Regions from separate parts of the Ferdinandcohnia sp. Marseille-Q9671 genome, predicted to be linked through region 1. Evidence: riboswitches for the same ligand, from Rfam matches in the RefSeq annotation. Region 1 holds a riboswitch; the other holds the start of a gene.
What was found. A riboswitch is a leader RNA that binds a small molecule or an ion and turns the genes downstream of it on or off. The one in region 1 is predicted to bind lysine.

Region 1 (5,110 bases):
TAATAAACCGCGCCGCAAAGGCACTCCTTTTTAAAAAAACTCATCCCGCATAATTATGTTAAAAAGGACGATATAAAAACTGATAATTGAAAACCCTTGCATGAACCTACATACTAAACCAAAATTGGTAAATGTATGTAGAAGATTTTCTTTTATCAGTATAATGTAACAAATACATTTTACCCCCATAAAGCAAGAGCGTCAAGGAAACATATCCACAAATTATTCACGAAAATGATAATATTTGTACACTTTTTACAAACTTAATTACGCATAAAATTCCGATTCATTATGACAAAATGAAACAAAAAAATCATGTGTTTCTTATCCCCTCATGTTATATAATAAAGAATGGAGAAAGAGGGGAATGCAGTGAAGAACATCAACATCAATGAACAAAATGTAAATTCAACTGAACAGTCCATTTCAGTTTTTGGGTATGAGCTAATACGTGAAATCTTACTTCCTGACATACTTGGGAAAGAGACTCCACAGATTTTGTATTGGGCTGGAAAAAACCTTGCTCGAAAATTCCCCTTACCGTCGGTTGAAGAAATCATCTCGTTCTTCGAAGATGCTGGTTGGGGAGACCTTAAACTTAAACGTTCAGATAAAAAAACAATGGAATTTCATTTAGACGGAACAATCGTTTCTTCACGTTTCAAACGGAAGGACATTTGTACGTTTCATCTCGAGTCTGGTTTTCTTGCACAACAAATACAACAACAACGTAACCAAATTACTGAAAGCTATGAACAGCAGAAAAGAAGAGCTCAAAAAGTAATTTTCACTCTCAAATGGGATCAAAAAGATAATACGGAAGAGTAAACCTGCACAAAGTTGTGGATTTATGAAAAATCGGGCTGTTTATAGGTATTTTACCACCTATGAACTGCCCGATTTTTTTATTTTACAATTTCACTTTTGCCTTCTCTTCTTCAACAGCAGCCAGATTAAATGCATCATGTAATGCTTCAACCGCGCGTACCATCTTATTTTGCTCAACGACAGTTGAAACTTTGATTTCTGACGTACTTACCATTTTTACTTCAATGTTTTCCTGTGCGAGTACCTGGAACATATCAGCAGCAACCCCTGGATTTGAGACCATCCCAGAACCAACAATAGAAACTTTAGACAATCCGTCCTCGTGCTGTACTTCTTCATATTGTAATAAATCTTTGTTATTTTCTAGTACAGTAAGTGTATCTTTTAAATCTGGTGTTTTTACTGAAAAAGATATGTTTTGATGATCTTGATCAGTTGTGTTCTGAATTATAATATCAACATTCAAACCATTTTTTGCAAGGGTACCAAAAATGGTTGAAAGAGTGTGTAACTCATTTGGTAAACCAATCACAGTAACTCGTGTAATTTGGTCTTCAAAAGCAATCCCTCTAATAACTAAACTTTTTTCCATTGAAACTTCCTCCTCGATGATGGTTCCATTTTCAAATTCTAAACTTGAACGGACTTCAAGTGGCATCTCAAAATTTTTCGCAAATTCCACAGCACGTGGGTGTAATACACCAGCACCCAGGTTAGCAAGTTCAAGCATTTCATCATACGAAATCGAGTGAAGCTTACGTGCTGTTGGAACAACGCGAGGATCCGTCGTATAGACGCCCGTCACATCTGTGTAGATATCACATTTATCAGCATTTAATGCTGCTGCCAAAGCTACTGCAGTTGTATCAGAGCCTCCACGGCCAAGTGTTGTAATATCACCAGAGCCACTTATTCCTTGGAATCCAGCAACCACCACGATTTTCCCTTCATTCAGCCGATCGCTCACCCTTGATACTTCAATATTCTGGATACGAGCATTGCTATGTATAGCCTCTGTTTCGATTCCAGCCTGCCACCCTGTATAGGATACAGATTCATAGCCTCTCTCTTGTAGTGCCATCGATAATAGGGCAATCGTAACCTGTTCCCCCGTACTTAAAAGCATATCCATTTCACGTTTACTTGGTGAGGTGGTTATCTCACTTGCGAGGCTAACTAGTTGATCTGTTGTTTTTCCCATTGCTGAAACAACAACGACAACTTGGTTACCTGCTTGCACTTCTTGAATAACTCGTTGCGCTACATTTTTAATTCTCTCTGGTGACCCTACTGAAGTGCCTCCAAATTTTTGAACAATAATCCCCATGCCCTCAACCTCTTTTCTAAATAATCATGTGCATCATCATGCTGTTTTGAATTGGTTACCTCTATTTGCATACATCTTTTCTACAAAGTAATGTAAAAAAAACAGCAATGAGAGATTCTCTCATTGCTGTGATATACGTAAAAACGATTCACATCGTGAGATAGCCCTCCAAGACTTTGCATCTTGACAGTCTCATGTCTCTTAAACATAAAACCAGCAAAAAAAGGTATGAGCCTTTTCTTACTTCGGCAAACTTTCCTTTCAGCAATTTTCACTAGGGCTCATCCCCCTCCAATTGCATACTGATAAAGTTTGCACCTCTATCGTCACTTCAACGTGCTGAAGTGTCATATTATATTAGTTAGGATTATATCAGACTATTTTTAATATAGCAATCATTTATTCCTTTAATTTTTCAAAGATAGCTTCTGCAGTAGATCTTGGAATGCTAGCTTCTTGTAATTCCTCTACCGTTGCCTCCCGCATCCTTTTAATAGAGCCAAAATGTTTTAATAAAGCCTTTTTACGTTTTTCTCCAACACCTGGTATATTATCCAGCACGGATTGAAATGCATTTTTCCCTCGGATTTGTCGATGGAATGTAATTGCAAAACGATGGACTTCATCTTGAATCCGTTGAAGAAGATAGAATTCTTGACTATTTCGAGGAAGCTCCACAATAGAAGGTGGGTCTCCAATTAGAAGTTCTGAGGTCCTATGCTTTTCATCTTTAGCGAGACCAGCTAATGGGATTTCTAATCCTAGCTCGTTTTCAAGAATATCTCTCACTGCTGCAAGATGACCTTTTCCTCCATCAATGATAATTAAGTCGGGCAGCGGAAGGTTTTCCTTTAATGCACGAGAATACCTTCTACGGACGACCTCTCTCATTGATTCATAGTCATCAGGTCCCTTAACTGATTTTATTTTATACTTTCGATATTCTTTCTTGTCCGGCTTTCCATCAGTAAACACTACCATAGCCGAAACAGGATCTGTACCTTGAATATTAGAGTTATCAAAAGCCTCAATTCGGTGTGGTGTATAAATCCCTAACGTCTGACCAAGGTTCTCCACCGCATTAATCGTTCGTTCTTCGTCGCGTTCTATGAGGGCAAATTTCTCTGTAAGTGCAATTTTTGCATTTTTCGTGGCAAGTTCAACTAGTTGTTTTTTCTTGCCTCTACTTGGCTGTTGAACGGATACTTCTAGTAATTGCTCTACTATCTCTTTATCAATTGAACTCGGAAGTAGGATTTCCTTTGGCTTGAAGTGGTCTTCTCTTAAATAAAATTGACCTAAAAATGTTAAAAAGTCTTGTTCGGGCTCATTGTAAATAGGAAACAAAGAAACATCACGTTCAATTAATTTTCCTTGGCGAATAAAGAATACCTGAACACACATCCAACCCTTGTCATAGGAATATCCAAACACATCACGATCGATAAAGTCTGTCATTGTCATCTTTTGTTTTTCCATTGTTGTTTCAATATGTGATATTTGATCCCGGTATTCCTTTGCTCTTTCAAAATCTAGCTCTTCAGATGCCTTCATCATTTTTTCGGTTAATTCTACTTTTATATCCTTATATCCACCATTTAAGAAGCGAATAATATCGTCTACCATTTTCTTATTTGTTTCTTCAGACACCTCGTTTACACATGGTGCCAGACATTGTCCAATATGATAGTACAAACAAACCTTATCTGGTAGAGTCGAGCATTTTCGCAAAGGATAGATTCGATCCAATAGTTTTTTTGTTTCAGTTGCTGCTTGTACATTCGGGTATGGCCCAAAATATTTCCCTTTATCTTTTTTAACCTTACGAGTTATTAGTAGGCGCGGGTGCTTTTCAGCAGTTATCTTGATAAAAGGATACGTCTTGTCATCCTTAAGCATAATATTATATTTTGGATCGTGTTTTTTAATTAGGTTTATTTCAAGAAGCAGTGCTTCAATATTTGATGATGTTACAATATATTCAAAGTCCTCAATCTCATTAACAAGTCGAAGTGTTTTACCATCGTGAGAGCCTGTAAAATAAGATCGAACCCGGTTTTTTAACACTTTTGCTTTACCAACATATATCACGGTTCCTTGGCGGTCTTTCATTAAATAACAACCAGGCTGGTCCGGTAATATTGCTAGTTTTTCTTTGAGATGTTCGTGAATAGTAACCACCCCATCTATCTATAAAATAAGTAAGCCGTACCTTATATTTTAACATGTTTACGGAGAAGTTTAACCTGAAAAATAAGGAATTATTGAGCAAACAAAAAAACAGCCTGAGGCTGTTTTTTATCAGTATTGCCGGAGGCTTATTTTAGTAGAGCCTCTATTGATTATCTTAATAGTGTGCAGAAAGTTTACCAGCAAGAGCTTCTTTTGGTTGGTAACCAACGACTTTATCTACAACTTCACCGTTTTTGAAAACAAGTAAAGTTGGGATGCTCATTACACCAAACTTTGCAGCTGTTTCTTGATTATCATCTACATCAAGCTTAACAATTTTAACTTTATCTCCAATTTCAGTGTCTAATTCTTCTAACACTGGAGCAATCATTTTACAAGGTCCACACCAAGGTGCCCAAAAATCAGCTAATACTAATCCTTCACTTGTTTCTGCATCAAAATTTTGGTCTGTAACATTTGTTATAGCCATTCTAACCCCTCCTATAAATAACAACTTTGAAATTCTACCAAGAGTATACCATCTAGATATTCATTTTACGAATGTTTTGCTTCATAAGTGAATGTTTATAAAATCAGCAAATGATTATACATGTCATTTCGTCATTCAAAATCATTTTTCCCCAGTTTTTAGCTAGTTATGTATCAAAATATTGATGCTAGGCATCAACTACTTGTATTCTAAACCAAAAAAAAGACGCCCAAAGGACGTCTTTTTGCGTATTGCGGCGAGAGACAGCACTCCACATAGTGCCTTGCCAAACG
Region 2 (5,110 bases), 310 kb from region 1:
TAGGAGTTATCGGCTTAACGGTTCACTATATGGCGTTATATAGATTATTAGGATGGAATATTAGAGATCCGTTTATTGTTTTACGAGAGACACTGAACGAACTAGAAGACAAAACAGATATGATTTTGTTACTTTCACATCTGGGAATTAATGAGGATGAACAAATCGCTCGAGAATTTCCTGAAATTAATGTTCTCCTGGGTGGCCATACACATCATCTCTTGGAAAAAGGAAAACGAGTTAACAATACCTTGCTATGCTGTGCTCAAAAATACGGAAATTATATCGGTCATGTAGAACTTAAAATTGATCCAATACGTAAAACCTTACTTGATAGCGAAGCAAATGTCATTCCAACAAAGACCCTTCCAGAATGTGAGGAAACAAATAAAGTTCTTTCGCAGTATCTAAAAGAGAGCACAAAAACACTACAAGATGACATCATATCCAAAATAAATGAAGATCTCACAATTGATTGGTTTGGTGAATCCTCCTTTTCTACACTTTTAGCAAAGGTGTTACGAGAATGGTGCGACGGAGAAATTTCTATGGTTAACGCGGGGCTGTTGCTGGATTCTCTACCTAAAGGAAACGTAACAAGAGGTGATCTTCATCGTGTCTGTCCACATCCGATAAATCCCTGTAAGGTCTGGATAAAAGGTGATCAACTTAAAGAAATTATTTTACAGGCGAATACGGAAGAAATGGAGAATCTCAAGATCAAAGGTCTCGGGTTTCGTGGAAAAATAATGGGTAAAATGATCTATGATGGTGTACAACTTGAAACATCTAGGCTATCAGATGGATTGGACCATTTAGTAGAAATAAAAATCAATGGAGAAGAATTAAATCCGGATAGATCCTATTCTCTTGCTACAATTGATATGTTTACCTTTGGAATGTTATTTCCAGTAATACGAGATGCGAAAGATAAGAAGTATTATATGCCAGAGCTCCTGCGTGACCTTTTAGCAGAAAAGATTAGGGAGATTGGTAAAACAATCTAAATCATACTAGATAGAAGGATGTAATGTAAATCAGTACATTGGCCTTAACCCATTTCTAACACAATTCTCTTTCCTGGCACATAAATTAATTAGGAAAGGAGTGTGCTAGGAATGGTCTCAATGACACCAATAATAATTGATAATCATCAATTTACAGCCATTACCGTTAAACTACCGAAAACTAATTTTATGGCCGTAACAAATGAAAATGGTTATATTATGTGTGGAGCTCTGGATGTTGCATTATTGAATGAAAAACTAAAAGAACGAGGCATAATTGCTGGTAGGGCAGTTGGTGTTCGTACAATCGAGCAGTTACTGGATGCCCCTCTTGAATCAATCACATTGGAAGCCGAAAACCGAGGCATTTCAGTAGGTATGAAAGGCAAAGATGCTCTACTAAAGATGATCTAATACAAACACCTGAGAAGGTATTTCTTATATAAAATGATGTTCAAAAAATCACCAAATGATAAGCTTCCAATCTCGGCGTCACTCGGCCTCTCCGGCCCTCACGTATTAAAATCATACGCTCCGGTCCTCGAGCCGCGAGTTCCTTGATCTTCTCGCTTCTGATTCGTCGAGTTTTTGAACACGTACTATATGGGTATCGATGCCCAAATTTTTTACCAAGAAGTAAAGGTAGATAGAAAAACTTATCGTACATCCCTCCTTACCTGCATACACATAGCTTGTAAGGGGGGATTTTCGTTTGGCAAAATACAGAGGTCGCCTACAACCAAGAAGGAAAGGGCCCTTGCCTTTTCGATACGTATTTTTATTAACATTTGTATTTTTTATCTTCTCGACTGCAATTGGATTGTTTATTATTAACAAAGCAATTGAACCTGCACTTATGGCATATGCTGAAAATGAAACAAAAAAAGTGGCTGCAACCGTTATTAAAAATGCTATTAATCAACAAATAAATGAGGAAGAACTGGTTCAGGAAGATCTAAGCTTTATTAAAACGGATGAAACAGGAAAGATAATAAGCTATAATACACAGGTTATCAATCAAATGGCCACAAAGACGCTAGGGAATATTGAAAGGTATCTAAAATATGTGAATGAAGGAGATATCAATAAGCTCGAACACACAGACGTGCAAATTGAAACGGATGATTCGACAGGTCAGACCGGTTTCGTATTTAAGGTACCACTAGGGGAAGCGACCAACAATGCAATCCTAGGTAACCTCGGTCCGGAAATACCCATTAGGTTTCATATGATTGGGTTTGGAGAAACAACTCCACAAGGTAAAATTGATGAATGGGGAATTAATAACGGGTGGTTCCAATATAATGTGTTGGCTACTGTTACTATGCAAGTTATATTACCCTTTTCTACAGGAGAGGTGGAGATTGAAACCATTATCCCAGTGATTAATCAGAATATCTTGCATGAAGTTCCTGAATTCTATAACAATGGCAGTGAATCATCACCATCAATTGAAATTCCAACTGATTGACAAAAAATACTATTCTAGAATAGTTGATTAGTAGAGGGAAATAGTTTATACTTCAATAGGAATAAAAAATTAAATAAACCACCTTATCGGATCGATGGGGTAGAGGTGCAGAAAACAAAAGTACACTATGTGAGGATGACAACAGTGATCATAGTAGAAAGGGTTTTTTGCCGAAGCAGAAATAATTAGTCAACGTTATTTTTGTTGGGGTTGCCTTGAAAAAGGGTAACACTGTCATTATAGATAAAGATGTATCTATAATGGAGGGCTACTGATCGTGATGGAGGATAACATACATTACTGAGAGTAATAATGGTTATTTTCTATCATTACTCTCTTTTTATTTGCTTAAAAATAGCAAATGAGAGTATCTTCTTCACATTCACTTCTTATAGCCCTCCACACAAATAATATGTTGGAGGAACACATCATGTCTGGAACAATTTATTCAATTATCCCACCAATTATTGCTCTTCTTATGGTTGTCTTAACCCGCAGAGTACTTCTTTCACTTGGAGTAGGAATAGTATCAGCTGCACTACTCTTACATGGAGATATCCTAAAAAGTGAAGGAGTAGGAGCTTGGTTACAAGACGTTTTTCTCACAATTTGGTCTAGTATTAAAGCGGTCTTTGTTTCAGAAGGTTCGCTAAACACATGGAATGTTTATATTATTTTATTTTTATTCTTATTGGGTATTATCACAGCTTTCATTTCCATTTCAGGCGGAAGTCGTGCTTTTGGGGAATGGGCTCAATCAAAGGTAAAAACAAGAACAGGTGCACAAATTTTAGCTGCTGTACTAGGGATTATTATTTTTATTGATGATTATTTTAATGCATTGGCGGTTGGTCAGGTAAGTAGACCACTTACAGACCGTAATAAGGTCTCACGTGCAAAACTAGCATATATTATTGACTCTACTTCTGCTCCAATTTGTGTTATTTCACCTATATCAAGTTGGGGAGCATATATCATTGCCATACTTGCACCAATTCTAGCAACGCATGGTCTAGCAGAGTACTCGCCATTATCAACGTTTATTCAAATGATTCCTATGAATTTATATGTTGTTACGGCAATTCTGATGGTATTTGGAGTTGCAGTGTTTAATATAAATCTAGGTAGCATGAAGGCACATGAATCTCGTGCTATGACAACTGGTGAGGTTACAGACCCTGAAAAGCCAGTATTAGGGGAGTTAAAGCAGGAATTGCCTCAAAGTGAAAAGGGTTCTGTTGGCGATTTAGTTTGGCCGATTATTGCATTAGTAATCGGTACGGTTGGTTCTTTATTTTGGACAGGCTATAAAGCTTCAGAAGGAAATGCGACAATCCTAACAATATTCGAAAATACGGATGTAACTGCATCCCTATTATATGGTGGTTTGTTCGGAATCGTTGTAACACTTATTTTGTTCTTTATTCAAGTATATGCTAAAAAAGCAGTCAGCATTGGTCTCCTTACTAAGGGTATTACTGAAGGAATTAAATCGATGCTTCCAGCGGTATACATTTTATTGTTTGCTTGGGTTATTGTTGATTTAATTGGTCAGATTGAAACAGGAGCATATTTAGCAGGTAAAGTACAAGAGTGGAATGTAAATGTGGCATTTTTACCGGTTATTCTATTTGTTGTAGCGGGTATTATGGCATTTGCAACGGGAACCTCTTGGGGAACGTTTGGAATGATGCTACCTATAGCAGGAGATATTGCGGCAGCGTCAGATATTACAATTTTACTTCCAGCTCTAGCAGCTGTATTAGCAGGTTCTGTTTTTGGAGATCACTGTTCACCAATCTCTGATACAACAATACTTTCTTCAACTGGTGCAGGTAGTCATCATATTGACCACGTTATGACTCAACTTCCATATGCAGTGATTTCTGCAGTGATTGCTGGAATCGGTTATATAATACTAGGTCTAACAGGAAGTACGGTATTAGGATTACTTACTACTTTCGTATTGTTAGTTGCTTTTATATTCACTATGAAAAACAAGAAAACCGCATAAAAAATATTATACATGCAATAGAAAGATAAACTTAAATATATGTTAGAGACAAGGGAAATATCACCTTTGTCTCTTTTTTTGAAAAAGAAAATTAATTTTCAAATAACTTTTGACAGAAGGCTACAGACTAGCTATACTATAAATTAGATTATAAACAATAATCTGAAAATATAAAACTTTCCAATATCAGCCTAGTGCTAAATAACTAAAAAATGTAATTGGGTTGATAGGAAAAAGGGGAGGAACAAGTTATGGATAATCGTCCACAGTGGGGGACACGAGCAGGTTTCGTTCTAGCTGCTATCGGTTCTGCGGTCGGTTTGGGTAATATATGGAGATTTCCATATGTTGCTTATGAAAATGGTGGAGGAGCATTCTTCATACCTTATCTATTTGCAATTTTAACAGCGGGTATTCCAATCCTAATTTTAGAATTTACTATTGGTCACAAGTTTAGAGGCTCTGCTCCTCTATCATTCTTCAGACTAAATAAAAAGATGGAATGGCTTGGCTGGTGGCAGGTTTTCATTTCCTTTGTCATAGCTACATATTATGCAGTCATTATCGCATGGGCCATTTCGTATACGTTCTTCTCATTTAATAAAGCGTGGGGAGAAG

Region 2: another riboswitch for lysine. It lies ahead of ACWNMY_RS06620 (Na+/H+ antiporter NhaC family protein); the one in region 1 lies ahead of ACWNMY_RS05035 (aspartate kinase).

What each region holds. Positions count from the first base shown of each region.
Region 1 is NZ_CDRJTA010000001.1:971,754-976,863, forward strand. Features, by position in the region: gene ACWNMY_RS05030 (YslB family protein) at 352-828, shown strand; gene ACWNMY_RS05035 (aspartate kinase) at 911-2,155, opposite strand; lysine riboswitch at 2,309-2,486, opposite strand; gene uvrC (excinuclease ABC subunit UvrC) at 2,555-4,327, opposite strand; gene trxA (thioredoxin) at 4,503-4,817, opposite strand.
Region 2 is NZ_CDRJTA010000001.1:1,280,058-1,285,167, reverse strand. Features, by position in the region: gene ACWNMY_RS06635 (bifunctional metallophosphatase/5'-nucleotidase) at 1-1,007, shown strand, start outside; gene ACWNMY_RS06630 (YunC family protein) at 1,119-1,421, shown strand; gene yunB (sporulation protein YunB) at 1,720-2,478, shown strand; lysine riboswitch at 2,571-2,757, shown strand; gene ACWNMY_RS06620 (Na+/H+ antiporter NhaC family protein) at 2,909-4,492, shown strand; gene ACWNMY_RS06615 (sodium-dependent transporter) at 4,744-5,110, shown strand, end outside.